Regions from separate parts of the Staphylococcus simiae genome, predicted to be linked through region 2. Evidence: riboswitches for the same ligand, from Rfam matches in the RefSeq annotation. Region 2 holds a riboswitch; each other region holds the start of a gene.
What was found. Region 2 has a riboswitch for S-adenosylmethionine ahead of metX (homoserine O-acetyltransferase MetX). Riboswitches for the same ligand answer to the same signal wherever they lie in the genome.

Region 1 (4,439 bases), 420 kb from region 2:
AGACATTAGTTAGAAAATATAACGAACATTTACAACAAGGTGATTTAACATAACAATTATCAGCTATTGAGATTATGATATTAAAAAGGAAGTTATGACTATACTATTTTCATAGTCATAACTTCCTTTTTTGTTATTGATACTATTGTTGTTTTGAATCTTCAATATCTTGTAACACTTGGTTCATTTTATCAAACATTAATTCAAAACCATGTGTAATCGAATCATGATATTCTTTTTTCTTTTGTTTATATTCTAAACTTGTTAACCTGCGTTCTTTTTCAACTAATGAACGATAGTAGAAGAACATCTGAGTACCACCTGTTTCACGTTCAAAAAATTCTACTTCAATGACATCTTGTTCTTCACTTAACCCTGGCATACCAATTGTCATTTTAATAAATTCATCCATAATCAGTGTGTCAAAAGTACCCTCGATAATGTTTTCTTTACCATTTCTGACGTCGACAATACGGTACGTGCCACCTTCTTTAACATCTGCTTCTATACTCTTATTTGTACGTGTTGATGTCATAAACCACTGTTTTAAAATATCTTTTTTAGTCCAAGCTTCATAGACTAATTCTGGAGAAAATTTTAACAATCTTTCAACATCTATTTCTACATGTTCATTTTCTACATTGAATTTTGCCACTTTGTTCATCTACTTTCAATCTCACTCTTATTTTAACTTATTTTAACAAAGTTCCAAACTTAGACGATTAGATAGACATCAATGATCAAAGTCGTTACTTCAAGATATATAGTTGAAAGTCACCGCCATATTATACTTTAGACGTTTTTTTCTTTAATTTTGGAAGGTTAAAAACGATCGCAAACAAACCACAAACACCTAATAATATAGGATAAATACTATAAGGTACCATCATAAATGGTGAGATACCTGCGACACCAGCTGCTGAAATAACTTGTGGACTATAAGGTAACAATCCTTGGAAACATCCGCCAAAAATATCTAAAATACTTGCTGATTTTCTTGGATCAACATCATATTCATCAGCAATATTTTTTGCTAATGGGCCAGACATAATAATTGAAATCGTATTATTAGCCGTTGCAATATCTGCAGCACTTACTAAACTTGCGATACCTAGTTCTGCACCACGTTTGGATTTCACTTTTGAACGTACAAATTGTAACAACCAAGTAATACCGCCATTATGTTGAATAATACCTACTAAACCACCTATTAATAATGCAATCATGGCAATATCTTCCATGCTCATAATCCCTTTTGAAATTGCGTTTAACAATCCAGTCCAACCAAATGAGCCATCGATGATACCTATTAATCCAGCCAACAATGTACCACCTATTAATACGATAATAACATTCACACCTATTAAAGCTAATACTAACACCAAGACATACGGAATGACTTTGACGAGTTGGTAATCATAATTTTTAGTATGATCAATCGCTATACCATTAGTTAAAAAGAATAATACGATAATCGTTATAATGGCACCAGGTAAGACAATTTTAAAATTCACTCTAAATTTATCTTTCATTTTCGTATGTTGCGTACGTACGGCAGCAATAGTTGTATCAGAAATCATCGATAAATTATCACCAAACATGGCACCACCTACAACTGTCGCCATTGCTAGTGCAGTAGGAACATCTGTTGCTTGCGCAAACCCATAACCAACTGGAGCAATTGCTGCTACTGTACCAACTGACGTCCCCATTGAAATAGATACAAACATGCAAATAATAAACAAACCAACGATGATAAGATTTTGTGGAATTAATGATAATCCTAAATTTACTGTGGATGTTACGCCACCCATTTTTTCAGCAGTTGTTGAAAAAGCACCTGCTAAGACAAAGATTAACATCATTAAGATAATATTTGAATGTCCAGCACCTCTAGTAAACACTTCAACTTTAGACGCAAAAGATTCTTTCCTATTCATTAATAACGCCACAATGACTGTGACTGTAATCGCAACATTTAATGGCATTGTCGTAAAGTCACCCGTTACAATACCAACACCTAAAAATAAAGCTACAAATAATAACAATGGAAATAAGGCCCATGCATTACTTTTTTTCTGTTCTTCCATTTTTTTACCTGCTTTCCAATAAAAATACCTCTTTCTGATAAAGAAGAAAGAGGTCAATTGATGAATACCTGCTTATCTTCAAACCTTTTCGGTTACTGGAATTGGCACATTAGTCATGTTGCCGAAGTTTCGTAGGGCCAGTCCCTCCACTTCTCTTGATAAGTTTATATATGATTTAAAGTCTTACCGTAAAAGATAACATAGTTAGCGTCAAGTGTCATTAGAATAAAAGTACTTATTTAAATGATTTTTTTCATCACTTGTTGTTCGTTCATCAAACTAAGTTATCTTAATCATTGTTGTTAATATCATATTTAACATCGATATACAGCATAATAACAACGATAATAATTAATCCCATAATTGGAATGATTAATAGCAACCATAATTTAAAATACAGTGCTATTAAAATAAGCATAACGCTCACTAAAGTAATGATTAAAGACCAATATTTCAACTTTTTAGTGCGTTCTGCTGACATCACTTTAACGCGTTTATCTCTATCTGGCGCATTTATAATATAATCAATGCCCAACTTTCTAAGTATGATATTAGCAATGATGATTGGTACCCAAATTAAGAAGATGATAAGTAATTGCCATTGATTGCTAGAAACTGTTGGCACTACACCAATAATTAAAAAGGGTAAGAAGGCAATAACGGTTGCTATCATGGCCATCGTATAGTCACCTAATGGCGTCAGCCAAATACGTTGTTGTTGTATATTATGCGCTACTGCAAACATATTACCTAATAACATACAAGATAAGAATATCCCGCTACATAATATTAATAAACTTGTATCATCCATTTTATCGAACAATAATGCAGTACTAAGTACAATAGCCACAACTACAAACGTCAAAAGTTTAAATGTAATCGCTAGCCTTTTAAACATCGCTCGTCATCCTTTCAAGATGTAATATGTCGCTTTGTTTCTAAAAGGGCATTGATGTTGACTATGGTTCGCTAATTTTCAAAATTAATTTAATAGTAACATGCTAAAAGTAGGAGAGAGACAGACATAAATCTTGTCAAAAATTTATGGCGTATATGCCCGTCTTGCACATTTAAAGCTACTTAGATTTTAATCTTTTGTAGCTTTTATGCAGTTGCACGAATAGTGTCAACTGTAATCCTTAAATTTTTTCTATGACGGGTCCCTCCCACCCTGGCAAGACTGACTAGGTTTTTAAAACGTTGATTTAATAACATTTTTAAAACCGACAGTTACTGCTAAATACTACATGTTAAGTGTAAAATACTTTTTGTCTCAGGCTCATCAAAATCGTTTATCCAAGTTGTCTAGAAAACTTAAATATTGCTATTTTATGTATAAAAAATGGAATGACCAGAGATTCACTTACGAATAGTCTCTTAGTCATTCCATATACGATTATCAATGTGCTGTCATACACATTAATCTATTTGAATACCACCAGTTACACCAAATACTTGTCCAGTAGTATAACTTGATTCTTCTGCTGCAAGTAGAACATACGTACCTGATAGTTCAACAGGTTGACCTGCTCTACCTAGAGGTGTGTTCTGTCCAAAAGTAGGGATTTTACTTTGTGGTTGTCCGCCACTAATTTGTAGTGGTGACCAAAATGGACCTGGGGCAACACAATTGACGCGTATGCCTTTAGGACCTAATTCTTCAGATAAACTTTTTGTTAATGAAATGATTGCTGCTTTGGAAGCGGCATAATCATGTAATATTGGACTTGGATTATATCCTTGAACAGATGATGTTGTTGTAATTGATGCACCTGGTTGTAGGTATTGTAAGGCTTTTTGAACTGTCCAGAAGATTGGATAAACATTCGTTTCAAATGTTTCAGCAAATGATTTAGTATCAAAACCTTGAATATCATCATGATATTGTTGATGACCAGCCACTAACGTTACATTATCTAAGCCACCTAACGTTTTATATGCTTGTTCAACAAGGTCGTAATTAAATTGTTCATCACGAATATCACCAGGGATTAACACTGCTTGACGGCCTGCTTGTTCAATCACTTCTTTAACTTCTTGGGCATCTTGCTCTTCACTTGGTAGATAGTTAATCGCAACATCAGCACCTTCTTTAGCGTAAGCAATCGCAGCAGCACGACCTATCGCTGAATCTCCACCCGTTACTAATATTTTATAATCTTGTAAACGTCCATGCCCTATATATGAAGTTTCACCACAGTCTGGCGCTGGTGTCATTTCACTTTGTAAGCCAGGCACAGGTTGTTCTTGTTTATCATAATCTGATGTTTTAAATTTATTTCTAGGATCTTGTGCTCCCATATTTTAACATCTCCTCATTAAGTTTCTATATTATATTTACCCAATGAG
Region 2 (4,439 bases):
TGATTTAGAAGTATGGTTACCAAGTTACAATGACTATAAAGAAATTAGTTCATGTTCAAACTGTACAAACTTCCAAGCACGTCGTGCAAATATCCGTTTCAAACGTGATAAATCTGCGAAACCAGAATTAGTACACACATTAAATGGTAGTGGTTTAGCAGTTGGTCGTACATTTGCTGCTATTGTTGAAAATTACCAAAATGAAGATGGAACAGTAACAATTCCAGATGCATTAGTACCATTTATGGGTGGTAAAACTCAAATTTCAAAACCAATTAAATAAGTATTAATGTCAAGCAACTGATTCAATACTCTTGGAATTATCGATAAATTTGTCGATGATTTTAAGAGTATTTTTATGTGTGATTATAGTTATGATAATAAGAGAGAATATAGTCAAAGTGCGAAGAAGGCCACAACGAAAAATGATGAGGTAGATAATTTATAAATACAATAATAGGGGAGGGGAGTAACCAAATAATTGAAGTAAAAAACAAACAATAACATCCAAATATTAACAAAATAAACAAGGGTAAGTCTAAACGAATAACGAAAAATTCTGAAATTTCAAAGCTTATTAATTCAAGATTCTTAGACGGTTGTATGTCTAACCTCACACAAACGGTAGTCTAAAGTCATTGCGCATCTACCAACCATATATTAGACTAGGTATATTCTTTTTACATTGTAATAAAAAATTAATTAAAGGAGGTACAGTATAAATGACGCATTTAACATTTAAACAAGGTGTTAAAGAATGTATTCCAACATTGCTAGGTTATACAGGTGTGGGAATTTCATTTGGTATTGTAGCCGCTTCACAAAATTTTAGTATTTTAGAAATTATCTTACTGTGCCTCGTTATATATGCTGGTGCAGCACAATTTATTGTCTGTGCCCTGGTGATTGCTGGTACACCTATGACTGCCATTATTCTCACTACAGCAATAGTCAATTCTAGAATGTTCTTATTAAGTATGTCTTTAGCACCTAATTATAAAACATATAGTTTCTGGAATAGAGTAGGACTTGGTTCATTAGTTACTGACGAAACGTTTGCAGTTGCAATTACCCCTTATTTAAAAGGAGAAAAAATTAATGATCGCTGGTTACATGGTTTAAATATTACAGCTTATCTATTTTGGACAGTGTCGTGTGTTGCAGGTGCAATATTTGGTAAATATATTTCAAATCCAGAAATGCTTGGTTTAGATTTTGCCATTACTGCGATGTTTGTCTTTTTAGGAATTGCTCAATTTGAATCAATAACAAAATCAAGATTCCGTATTTATGTCGTATTAATTGTTGCGGTTATTGTTATGATGTTGATATTGAGTTTAATGATGCCTTCATATGTTGCAATTTTAATTTCAGCTGTTTTAGCAGCAACACTAGGGGTGGTGATGGATAAATGACGATTTCTACATATATGCTCATACTTATTTTATTATGTGGTTTAGTCACGCTCATTATTCGAATTGTGCCATTTATGCTGATTTCTAAAGTACATCTACCTGATAAAGTTATACAGTGGCTATCATTTATTCCTATCACATTATTCACAGCGTTGGTCATAGATTCAATAATACAACAGCCAATGCATGGTCATGGTTACACGTTAAATATGCCTTATGTCATTGCGTTAGTTCCGACCTTATTGCTAGCTATCATTTCTAGAAGTTTGACGATAACGATTGTTGGTGGCATTGTTGTCATGGCATTACTGAGATTTTTCTTTTAAATAGGTTGAACGACATGGCTAACTTAGTTAAAATACTAGTAATTAGAAAATTCTGAATAGTTATCGAAACAGCATGGAATAATTATCACAACAGTGTGTTAGTCACTTTCGAAAATGAGAGTGGGTTACAAATAATAAAAAATATTTCATAGACCTACCCCAGCAAGACTGATTTGCACTAACAACTAACGTTTAACAATTTCATATATCTTATTAGGAGAAGTTGAGGGACTTGGCCCGATGATACTTCAGCAACCGACTTTTTAGCACGGTGCTAATACCAACGAATCACTCGAATGATAAGTATACAAACTTCTTACTGTTCATTGAGTAGGAAGTTTTTTTAATAAGGAGGAAAGTACGATGACAAATTACACAGTAGATACTTTGAATTTAGGTGAATTTACAACTGAGTCTGGAGAAGTAATAAATAATTTACAATTACGCTATGAACATGTTGGGTATCAAGGACAACCATTAGTTGTAGTTTGTCATGCATTAACTGGAAATCATTTAACTTATGGAACTGATGATAACCATGGTTGGTGGAGAGAAATTATTGATGGTGGTTATATGCCGATTAACGATTATCAATTCCTAACATTTAATGTTATAGGTAGTCCGTTTGGTTCAAGCTCACCATTAAATGATCCTGATTTTCCACGTCATCTTACATTAAGAGATATTGTTAGAGCTAATGAATTAGGAATAGAAGCACTTGGGTATGACCATATTAATATTTTAATTGGTGGCAGTTTAGGTGGCATGCAAGCGATGGAAATGCTTTATAATCAACGCTTTACTGTGGATAAAGCGATTATTTTAGCGGCAACAGATAAAACATCGTCGTATAGTAGAGCGTTTAATGAAATAGCGCGACAAGCCATACATATTGGTGGTAAAGAAGGATTGAGTATAGCGCGACAACTTGGTTTCTTAACCTATCGCTCCTCTAAAAGTTATGATCAACGCTTTACACCAGATGAAGTAGTCGAGTATCAACAATACCAAGGTAATAAATTCAAACAACAATTTGATTTGAATTGCTACGTCACACTACTCGATGTCTTAGATAGTCATAATATTGAGCGAGGTCGACAAGATGTAAATCAAGTCTTTGGCCAATTAGATACCAAAGTATTAACGATCATCGATGATTTGTTATATCCAGATGATCAAGTAAAAGCATTAGGCGAACGCTTTAAATATCATCGCCATTTCTTTGTACCAGATAATGTTGGTCATGATGGCTTCCTACTTAACTTTAATAGATGGGCACCTAACTTGTATCATTTTCTAAATTTAAAGCATTTTAAACGTAAATAACTTTATGAGCCTGGGACAAAAAGTATTTTACACTTAAAATGAAGCGTTTGACAGTAACTGTCTAGTTTTTAAAATGCTGAAAAATCAATGTTTTAAAAATTTAGTCAGTGTAGCCATAGTGCAATTACAAAATAAAATTTGTTTCTGTTCCGCTTCCGTAGCTACTGCTGTAAAAGTAAATAAGTGATATATAGCAATATTAATGGGTGGAATAGCGTATGGTATCACACAATCAAGCACTGCCTAATGACTATAATAGGTAGTGTCAAAATTATATTGTATTAAATGTTATACAAACCAAATTCCTTTAATTGTGAAATTGTAGCAAAGAGGTTAAAATGATAGCTATAGTTAAAAATATGGGAGTGGCGTATGTGTTTTCAAAAATACAACCTAAAGCTACAATAATATCAATTATTTCATTACTAATTGTTGCTGTAGCTTTATATCTAATACCTGGTTTAGGGCTAGTACTATGCTTGTTTGCAACAATTCCGGGTATAGTGTTATGGAACAAATCTACGCAATCGTTTGGTATAACTGCATTACTTACTGTGATATTAACGACAGTACTTGGTAATACATTTGTCCTAAGTAGTATTGTGTTAGTTTTAATTGCAAGTTTAATCATTGGCCAATTATTAAAAGAACGAACATCTAAAGAACGTATTCTTTATGTAACGACAGCTTCAATGAGTGTTATCTCATTGATTGGATTTATGTTGTTACAAACTTTCAATAAAATTCCAACATCAGCTGTGTTAGTCAAACCATTCAAAGATGCTTTACATGAAGCGGCAATAATGACTGGTGCAGATGCAAATATGAGACAAATCATGGAAGAAGGATTTAGACAGACAACTGCACAACTTCCTGGTTACCTCATTATGATTACATTTCTTATTGTCTTAATTAATTTAATGATTACATTTCCGATTTTACGAAAATTTAAAGTAGCGACACCAATATTCAAACCACTATTTGCTTGGCAAATTAGCCCAGTCTTATTGTGGGTATATATTATTGTCTTAATTTGTTTAATGTTTACGAATGAACCAAGTATTTTCCAGAGCATTATTTTGAATTTTGAACTTGTGTTATCATTAGTGATGTATATCCAAGGTTTAAGTGTCATTCACTTCTTTGGTAAAGCGAAACGCATACCAAATGTAGTAACCATTCTATTAATGGTTATCGGAACAATACTTACACCTGCGACACATATCGTAGGCTTACTTGGTATCATTGATTTAAGTTTAAATTTAAAACGTATGATGAAGAATAATTTTAAAAAGTGAATAGAGGTGGAATAATGAATCGGCAATCCACTAAGAAAGCTTTACTTATACCATTTGTCATCATGATCATCACA
Region 3 (4,439 bases), 150 kb from region 2:
CAGGCGCTATAGTTATAAAAAAAGCTGTGAAGAAAAATCTCTTCACAGCTTTTTGTAGTATGTTTAGAATAGCATTTGATCGCTACCGTATGATTGTCCTAGTGCTTGTTGAGCAAGAACATTTAAATAATGCCATGGTCTATCATAATCAGGTTGGAAGAAGAAATCTTGAACTGCAAGCTGTTCTAAAGTAAAGCCAGCTGAAATCGCTACTGACAATGTGTTGATTGCTTGTGTGACATCTTCAGTTGACATCACTTGACCACCTAATATTCGATGACTATCTTTATCAAATATTATTTTCATATGCACTGTAGTATCATCTTGCATAAATTTAGGTCTAATACGTTCTTCAACATATTGTTGTCCTAGATGACCGTCATAATTATCAGCTTCAGTGCCATGTACACCTGTTTGACCAAATTTATAATCAAATAACTGTAGGCCAGATGTACCAGATACACGAGGCATCGTAGCAGATTTACCAACCATATTTAACGCTGCAGTAACACCCTGACGACGTGAATTTGTTGCTAAAGCAATATAGCGATCTTCTTCTATTGGCGCAAATGGTACCATTGTTGCATCGCCACCTGCGTATACATCAGGTGCTGAAGTTTGTTGATGATGATCAATAGTAATAATACCTTTAGTGCCTAAGTCAATTTTATCTTTAAGCCAACTAGTAGCAGGGGCTACACCTACTGCGAATAACACAGTGTCTGCTTGATATTCACCTTTATCAGTAATTACTGTTGTTACATCGCCATTGTCGTTACCAGTAATTTCTTTAACTGATTCACCACCAATAAATTCTAAATGATGTTGTTTTGAATTTTGTTCTAAAATATTTGTGAATTCAGGATCTAAATACGTGCTTAAAATACGCTCAGCAACATCAATAATTTTAGTTTCGATGCCAGCTTTAGCAAATGCTTCAGCAGCTTCGATACCAATATATCCACCGCCTACTACAACTGCTTTTTTAGCATGAGGCATGCGTTGCTTGATTTTATCTGCCCATTCACGACCACGCATAAAGAAGACATTATTATAATCATCAATGCCTGTAATAGGTGGTTTAACAGCACTGCCACCTGGACTTAAAAATAGTTTGTCATAACTAATATTTTCTTTAGTATCATCATGTTCTACGGTGATCGTTTTATTATCTGTATCTAAATCTACAACTGTCGTATTAACGTGAATATTAACACCTTGTTTCTCATAAGAAGCAGTCGTAGCATAATGTAATGAATCTAGTGAAGGTGATACGTCTTCTAAATAACTTTGAATACCACAAGATAAGAACGAAGGTTTATCGCCACTTTCGAAGACTTCTATTTGTGCTTGAGGGTCTTCTTTTAAAAGTGTTTCTATAACCTCATAACCTGCATGTGATGTTCCTACTACAACATATTTCATAATTTGTTACCTCCAATTTTCAATCTATAATAAAATATACCTTTAAATTAAATAGTGATATTAGTTATTTACCACATAAAATATTTATTACACAAAATAATATAGAGAATCTAATAGTTTTCAAAAAAATGTCAAAATTGAATATAAAAAATGATCTGAAATGAAAAGTAAGACAATTCACCAAGTAGTCGAATTAAACTATTATACAGTCTTATCGTAAGTGAACGCGTATTATTATTATCGGAATTTTCAGAATTAATATTGACTTTAAAATGAAGCAGTGATAGGATAAATTCAATTCAATAAATGAGACTCTTATCAAGAGAGGCTGAGGGATGTGCCCTATGAAGCCCAGCAACCGTCTTACCAAAGACATGGTGCTAAATCACAATAAAGTAGCTTACTACTTTTGAAGATGAGAGAAAGAACATGGGCTTTCTCTTAAACAGGAGGAAGCTTTTTTGTTGTATGATAAGTAACTTTCTTTATTGAGTAGTTAACAAGAAAGGTGGGCTTACATATGAAAAAAATAATGGCTATAGTCGTATTAAGTATATTAGTGATAAGTTTAGCTGCTTGTGGTGGTGGCAAATCTTCTGAAGATAAAAAGATAACAGTAGCAGCATCACCAGCACCACATGGAGATGTCTTAAAGTACGCTAAAGAACAAATGAAGAAGAAAGGCTATGACTTAGAAGTTAAAATTGTTAATGATTATAAAGTACCTAATAAATTACTAGATAAAGGAGATGTTGATGCTAATTTCTTTCAGCACGTTCCTTATTTAAAAGCTGAAAAAAGAAGTCACGGTTACGATATAGAAGAAGTAGGTAAAGTATTTACAACACCAATGGGCGTATATAGTAAGAAATATAAAGATATTAGAGACATACCACAAGGTTCAACGATTTATGTCTCTAATAATCCAGCAGAAGAAGGACGCTTTTTATCATTTTTTGTTAATAAAGGATTAATAAAATTAAAACCAGGTGTCAATATAGAAGATGCTAAATTTGAAGACATCAAAGAAAATAAAAAGAAGTTAAAATTTAATCACCAACAAGGTGCTGAGTTTCTTCCAAAGACCTATAATAGTGGGGAAGGTGCAGCAGTAATTATGAACTCTAATTATGCATTGGATAATGGTTTGATACCATCTAAAGATGCGATTGAGCTTGAAGGTGAATCGTCACCATTTGCTAATATCATCGCTGTTAAATCTGGTCATAAAAAGGACGCTAAAATTCAAGCGTTATTGGAGGTCTTACGTTCTAAAGACACACAAAACTACATTAAAAAGACATATGGCAAGGATGTTATTCCTTACCAAGCTAAATAAAGTTAATGTTATCTGGACTGGTGCTACAACACATAAGTCCAGATTTTTTTGTGAAAGTAAGAGTGTAGTATTATTCTATAAGTTATAATTGTCAGAATATATTTACAAATCAGAATTTTATTAGTATATTGAATACTATCATTAATTGAAAAATATGGGGAATTAAAACTAGTTTTTTAATAAACAAGGCAATGGGAGGATGAAGTAATATGAGTAAAGCTTATGATTTAATTGAAGAAGATGAACAATATTTTGCTAAATCAGGTCGTATTAAATATTATCCGCTAGTGATTGATCATGGTTATGGTGCAACATTAGTAGATGTTGAAGGCAAAGAGTATATTGATTTATTAGCAAGTGCAAGTTCTCAAAATGTTGGACATGCACCTAAACAAGTGAGTGAAGCTATTAAAGATCAAGTAGATAAATTTATCCATTATACACCAGCATATATGTATCACGAACCACTAGTTAAATTAGCTAAAAAACTTTGTGACATTACACCAGGTGATTTTGAAAAACGTGTAACATTTGGATTGTCAGGTTCAGATGCAAATGATGGTATTGTCAAATTTGCTAGAGGTTATACTGGTAGACCTTATGTCATTAGCTTTACTAATGCGTATCATGGTTCAACTTTTGGTGCGTTATCAATGTCATCTATTAGCTTAAATATGCGTAAAAACTATGGACCACTATTAAATGGATTCTATCATATCCCTTTTCCAGATAAGTATCGAGGCATGTATGAGCAACAGCAACCAAACACTGTGGAAGAATATTTAGCTCCTTTAAAAGAAATGTTTGCTAAGTATGTACCTGCAGATGAAGTGGCGTGTGTTGTTGTCGAAACAATTCAAGGCGATGGTGGTTTATTAGAACCAGTGCCAGGATATTTTGAAGCATTAGAAAAACTATGTCACGAACATGGTATTTTAATAGCAGTAGATGATATTCAACAAGGATTAGGACGAACAGGAACGTGGAGTTCTGTTGAACATTATAATTTCACGCCAGATTTAATTACATTTGGAAAATCATTAGCAGGTGGATTACCTATGTCTGCACTTGTAGGTCGCAAAGAAATTATGGAAAGTTTAGATGCACCAGCACATTTGTTTACTACAGGCGCCAATCCAGTTAGTTGTGAAGCGGCATTAGCGACATTACAAATGATCGAAGATGAAGAACTATTACAAGCAAGTACGGATAAAGGACATTATGTCAGACAACGCATGGATCAATGGACTAAACGATTTAGTAGCGTCGGGGATGTCAGAGGTGTTGGATTAAGCATTGGCATTGATATTGTGTCAGATAAAGCAAATAAGTCTAGAGACAACGAAGCAGCATTAAAAATCTGCAATTATTGTTTTGAACATGGCATTGTTATTATTGCTGTTGCAGGTAATGTGTTACGTTTCCAACCGCCATTAGTGATATCATATGAACAATTAGATTATGCATTAGATACATTAGAAGATGCCCTTAGTGCATTAGAACATGGAGGCTTAGAAGAATACGATATTTCTGGTCAAGGGTGGTAAGTAGTAAAATAAGAATGACACCGAATGTATTAAATTATTAATTTTAAGCATATGTTAATAATTGGCTAGATTGTATAATATTGAAAAATAAATGTTTTTATAATACAATCAGATATAGGCGCAATCCC
Region 4 (4,439 bases), 850 kb from region 2:
GCTTTATATTTGTCAGGATCACTCCATGCATTAATAGGATTTAAGATTGTTTTTGGTACATCTTCAATTTCAACGGGAATGCTTAATCCAAATGTACTATCTTTAGTATATTCTGCATGTTTTAATTTGCCAGAAATAGCTTGGTTAACCATTTGACGTGTATAGTGTAGACTAATACGACGACCAACTCCGTATTTTCCGCCAGTCCATCCTGTATTAACTAAGTAAACATCTACATCATGTTGATCAATCAATTCTCCTAATAAATCTGCATAAACTGTTGGATGTAATGGTAAGAATGGTGCACCAAAACAAGTTGAGAAGGAAGGTTCTGGTTCAGTAACACCACGTTCAGTACCAGCTAACTTAGATGTGAAGCCACTTAAGAAATGGTACATAGCTTGCTTTTTATTTAATTTAGAAATTGGAGGGATTACTCCAAATGCATCAGCAGTTAAGAAAATAATAGTATTAGGATGAGCTGCTTTTGAAGGTACGACAATATTATCAATATGATTAATTGGATAAGCAGCACGTGTATTTTCGGTATAACGATTGTCATCGAAATTGACACTGCCATCCTCTGCTACAACAGTATTTTCTAATATTGTACCGTATTTAATAGCATTATAAATTTGTGGTTCTTTTTCCTTTGATAAGTGAATAGCTTTAGCGTAACATCCACCTTCGATATTGAAGACACCGTTTTTGTTCCAACCGTGTTCATCATCACCAATTAATTTACGTTTAGGATCTGCAGATAAAGTCGTTTTACCTGTACCTGATAAACCGAAGAATAAAGCAACATCGCCTTTTTCTCCGACATTTGCTGAACAATGCATGCTCATAATGTCTTGCATTGGTAATAAATAATTCATAACAGAGAAGATACCTTTTTTCATTTCTCCGGCATATTCAGTACCACCAATTAGAATCACTTTATGTTTGAAAGAAATAATAACGAACGTCTCTGAATTTGTACCGTCAACTTTTGGATCAGCTTTAAAATGTGGTGCTGAAACAATTGTGAAATTGGGTTTTATTTTTGATGCTTCTTCTTTAGATTCAGGTCTAATGAACATATTTTTAGCAAATAAATTATGCCAAGCCAGTTCATTAATGACTGTTAGTTTTAACATGGTATCTTTGTCACTACCTGCGTATCCATTAAAGACATACAGTTCATCTTTTTGATCTAAATAATCTAACACTTTATGGTATAAACTTAAGAATGTTTCTTCATCAATGGGTTGATTAATAGTTCCCCAATCAATGTTATCTCTATAAGAAGGTTCTGTGACAATAAATTTGTCTTTAGGTGAGCGACCAGTATATTTACCTGTGCTAGCATTAACAGCGCCTAATTCTGTGAGTACACCTTCATCATTGTCCAGTATTTTATTATACAATTGCGTTGTTGAAAGTTGGAAAAGTGAAGATGGTTTCTTTAATAAGTTGTCTATTTTAGTTGATTCAGTGTAACTATCTACTGACATCCTAAATCCCTCCAAAGCGATAATTTAAATGTAAGCCTTTACATTTAAATAGTATAACACATTGAAATAATTAATCTACAATATTTTATAGTAAATTTTTATACCAAAAATTGACATTAATTCTGTAATTCGGTACTATTATTCTTAACGGATTCTCTTATCCTGAGTGGTGGAGGGACATGGACCCAATGAAACCCAGCAACCTCTTTTTTATAAAAGAAAGGTGCCAAACCGTTTGCAGACATATAGGTCTGAACGATAAGAGCGAATGGACGTATTAGGCCTTCTCTCTATGTAAATAGTTAGAAGGCCTTTTTAATTAGCTCATACAAGAGAATTGTCGTAATTTAAAATAAAAGGAGCAAATTATGTTATATAACAAACGATTATTTACTTCAGAGTCAGTAACAGAAGGACATCCAGATAAAATAGCTGATCAAGTGTCAGATGCTATATTAGATGCGATATTGAAAGATGATCCAAATGCACGAGTGGCATGTGAAACAACAGTAACTACAGGTATGGCTTTAATAGCTGGAGAAATATCTACAACGACTTATGTAGATATTCCAAAAGTAGTAAGAGAAACAATTAAAGACATTGGTTACACTAGAGCTAAATATGGCTACGATTATGAAACAATGGCAATTTTAACGGCAATCGATGAACAATCACCAGATATCGCACAAGGTGTAGATCAAGCATTAGAATATCGTGATAATAATTCAGAAGAAGAAATTGAAGCAACAGGTGCGGGTGACCAAGGATTAATGTTTGGATTTGCTACAAATGAAACAGATTCTTATATGCCTTTAGCTATTGATTTATCACATAAATTAGCAAAACGTTTATCTGATGTTAGAAAAGACCATATACTAGATTATTTACGTCCTGATGGTAAAGTTCAAGTGACTGTTGAATACGACGAACAAGATCATCCAGTGCGTATCGATACAATTGTTGTGTCAACTCAACATTCAGAAGATGTGACATTAGAACAAATTCAACAAGATATTAAAACACAAGTTATTTATCCAACTGTACCTGAGAATTTATTAGATGAGCAAACTAAATTTTATATCAACCCAACTGGTCGTTTTGTAATTGGTGGACCACAAGGTGATGCTGGATTAACAGGGCGTAAAATTATCGTAGATACATACGGTGGTTATGCACGTCATGGTGGTGGTTGTTTCAGTGGTAAGGATCCAACAAAAGTAGACCGTTCAGCTGCTTATGCTGCACGTTATGTTGCTAAAAATATTGTTGCAGCTGGACTAGCAGCTCAATGTGAAGTTCAACTAGCATATGCAATTGGTGTTGCTGAGCCTGTTTCTATTGCAATTGATACTTTTGGAACTGGTAAAGTGTCAGAAGGACAATTAGTTGAAGCAGTTAGAAAACATTTTGATTTAAGACCGGCTGGCATCATTAAGATGTTAGATTTAAAACAACCTATCTATAAACAAACTGCAGCATATGGCCATTTTGGACGTACTGATGTTTTATTACCATGGGAAAAATTAGATAAAGTTAACGAACTTAAAGATGCAGTACAACAATAATAAATAATGAGATAAAATATATAAGATTTTCGGTATATAATGATATTATGTATCGAAAATCTTTACTTTATCCTTTATAATTATCATATTGACACATTTGAAAAGGAGCGTTATTGTGATGGATTTCTCTTCACCAATTGTTATTGGATTAATTGCTGCAGTTGTTATTGCTTTGATTTTCTTTGTACTTTATTTAGTAGCATTAGGTAGTAAAAAGAAAGTTAAACGACAAACTGAAGAAAAATATGAGCAAAAAGAACAAAATATTAAAAAGACTCACGAAGAACAACTAGAAAAAGAACGTATTGAAAATAAGAAAACAATAACAAAACAACAAGAAGATTATAATGAAATGGTCAGTACGAAAGACCGTGAAATTGATGCGTTAAAATTATTCTCTAAAAATCATAGTGAATATGTTACTGATATGAGACTAATTGGTATACGTGAAAGATTAGTTAAAGAAAAGCGTATTAGACCTGAAGATATGCATATTATGGCAAATATCTTTTTACCAAGTAACAAATTCAATGATATTGAACGTATCAGTCATTTAGTATTAACTCGTACGGGTCTATATATTATTGATTCACAATTATTAAAAGGTCATGTCTATAATGGTATTAGTGGTGGTCAATTTAAAGATTTACCTCCGATGGAACAAGTATTTAATACATTAGATTTAGATTCATCTAGACCACAGACTATTATTATGGATCAAAATGATGACCAAAAATCATTATCATTTGTTAATTATTCAGATAAACTTGAGTCAATTAAACAATTAGCTGAAGATTTACAAAAAGAATTAGGTACAAAATATACACCAACATCTATATTATATTTTAACCCTAAGAATGATGGCGACGTTACAATTTCAAATTACAACCAAAATGCTACTGTTAAAGTATTAGTAGGGAAAGAACAACTTGATGAATTCTTTAATAAGTTTGTTTTCCACGGTCGTATTCAATATAACGTTGATGATTTACAAAATATTATGGATAAAATTGAATCATTTAATTAATAACAACACTGAGATAGTGACTAAATAATGTCATTATCTCAGTTTTTTTATTTTGAGCTAACACTTCAGTGCTAGCTTTGTTATGATAGGCATAAATAGATAAAAGTGAGGCGACAATAATGCAATATAAAAAATTTTACAATGGTAATAGCATTCCTCAAGTTGGTTTAGGTACGTTTCGAGTTGAAAATAATGATGATTGTAAAGAAGCAGTTAAATTTGCCATTGAAGAGGGATATCGTAGTATTGATACAGCAAAAGTATATGGTAACGAAGAAAAAGTCGGAGAAGGGATACGTCTAGCTTTAGAATCAACAGGCTTAAAAAGAGAAGATTTATTTATTACTTCAA

Region 1: another riboswitch for S-adenosylmethionine. It lies ahead of J3R86_RS10330 (Na+/H+ antiporter NhaC family protein); the one in region 2 lies ahead of metX (homoserine O-acetyltransferase MetX).
Region 3: another riboswitch for S-adenosylmethionine. It lies ahead of J3R86_RS11555 (MetQ/NlpA family ABC transporter substrate-binding protein); the one in region 2 lies ahead of metX (homoserine O-acetyltransferase MetX).
Region 4: another riboswitch for S-adenosylmethionine. It lies ahead of metK (methionine adenosyltransferase); the one in region 2 lies ahead of metX (homoserine O-acetyltransferase MetX).

The regions. Positions count from the first base shown of each region.
Region 1 is NZ_CP071589.1:2,218,664-2,223,102, forward strand. Features, by position in the region: gene J3R86_RS10320 (MurR/RpiR family transcriptional regulator) at 1-53, shown strand, start outside; gene J3R86_RS10325 (SRPBCC family protein) at 143-655, opposite strand; gene J3R86_RS10330 (Na+/H+ antiporter NhaC family protein) at 786-2,090, opposite strand; SAM riboswitch class I at 2,160-2,255, opposite strand; gene J3R86_RS10335 (hypothetical protein) at 2,380-2,988, opposite strand; gene J3R86_RS10340 (SDR family oxidoreductase) at 3,510-4,391, opposite strand.
Region 2 is NZ_CP071589.1:13,301-17,739, forward strand. Features, by position in the region: gene serS (serine--tRNA ligase) at 1-283, shown strand, start outside; gene J3R86_RS00050 (AzlC family ABC transporter permease) at 723-1,415, shown strand; gene J3R86_RS00055 (AzlD domain-containing protein) at 1,412-1,741, shown strand; SAM riboswitch class I at 1,949-2,047, shown strand; gene metX (homoserine O-acetyltransferase MetX) at 2,105-3,067, shown strand; gene J3R86_RS00065 (YybS family protein) at 3,427-4,365, shown strand; gene J3R86_RS00070 (DHH family phosphoesterase) at 4,380-4,439, shown strand, end outside.
Region 3 is NZ_CP071589.1:2,488,255-2,492,693, reverse strand. Features, by position in the region: gene J3R86_RS11560 (FAD-dependent oxidoreductase) at 64-1,425, opposite strand; SAM riboswitch class I at 1,738-1,847, shown strand; gene J3R86_RS11555 (MetQ/NlpA family ABC transporter substrate-binding protein) at 1,946-2,764, shown strand; gene J3R86_RS11550 (aspartate aminotransferase family protein) at 2,974-4,311, shown strand.
Region 4 is NZ_CP071589.1:1,781,125-1,785,563, reverse strand. Features, by position in the region: gene pckA (phosphoenolpyruvate carboxykinase (ATP)) at 1-1,496, opposite strand, end outside; SAM riboswitch class I at 1,651-1,761, shown strand; gene metK (methionine adenosyltransferase) at 1,865-3,061, shown strand; gene J3R86_RS08015 (NERD domain-containing protein) at 3,180-4,088, shown strand; gene J3R86_RS08010 (aldo/keto reductase) at 4,208-4,439, shown strand, end outside.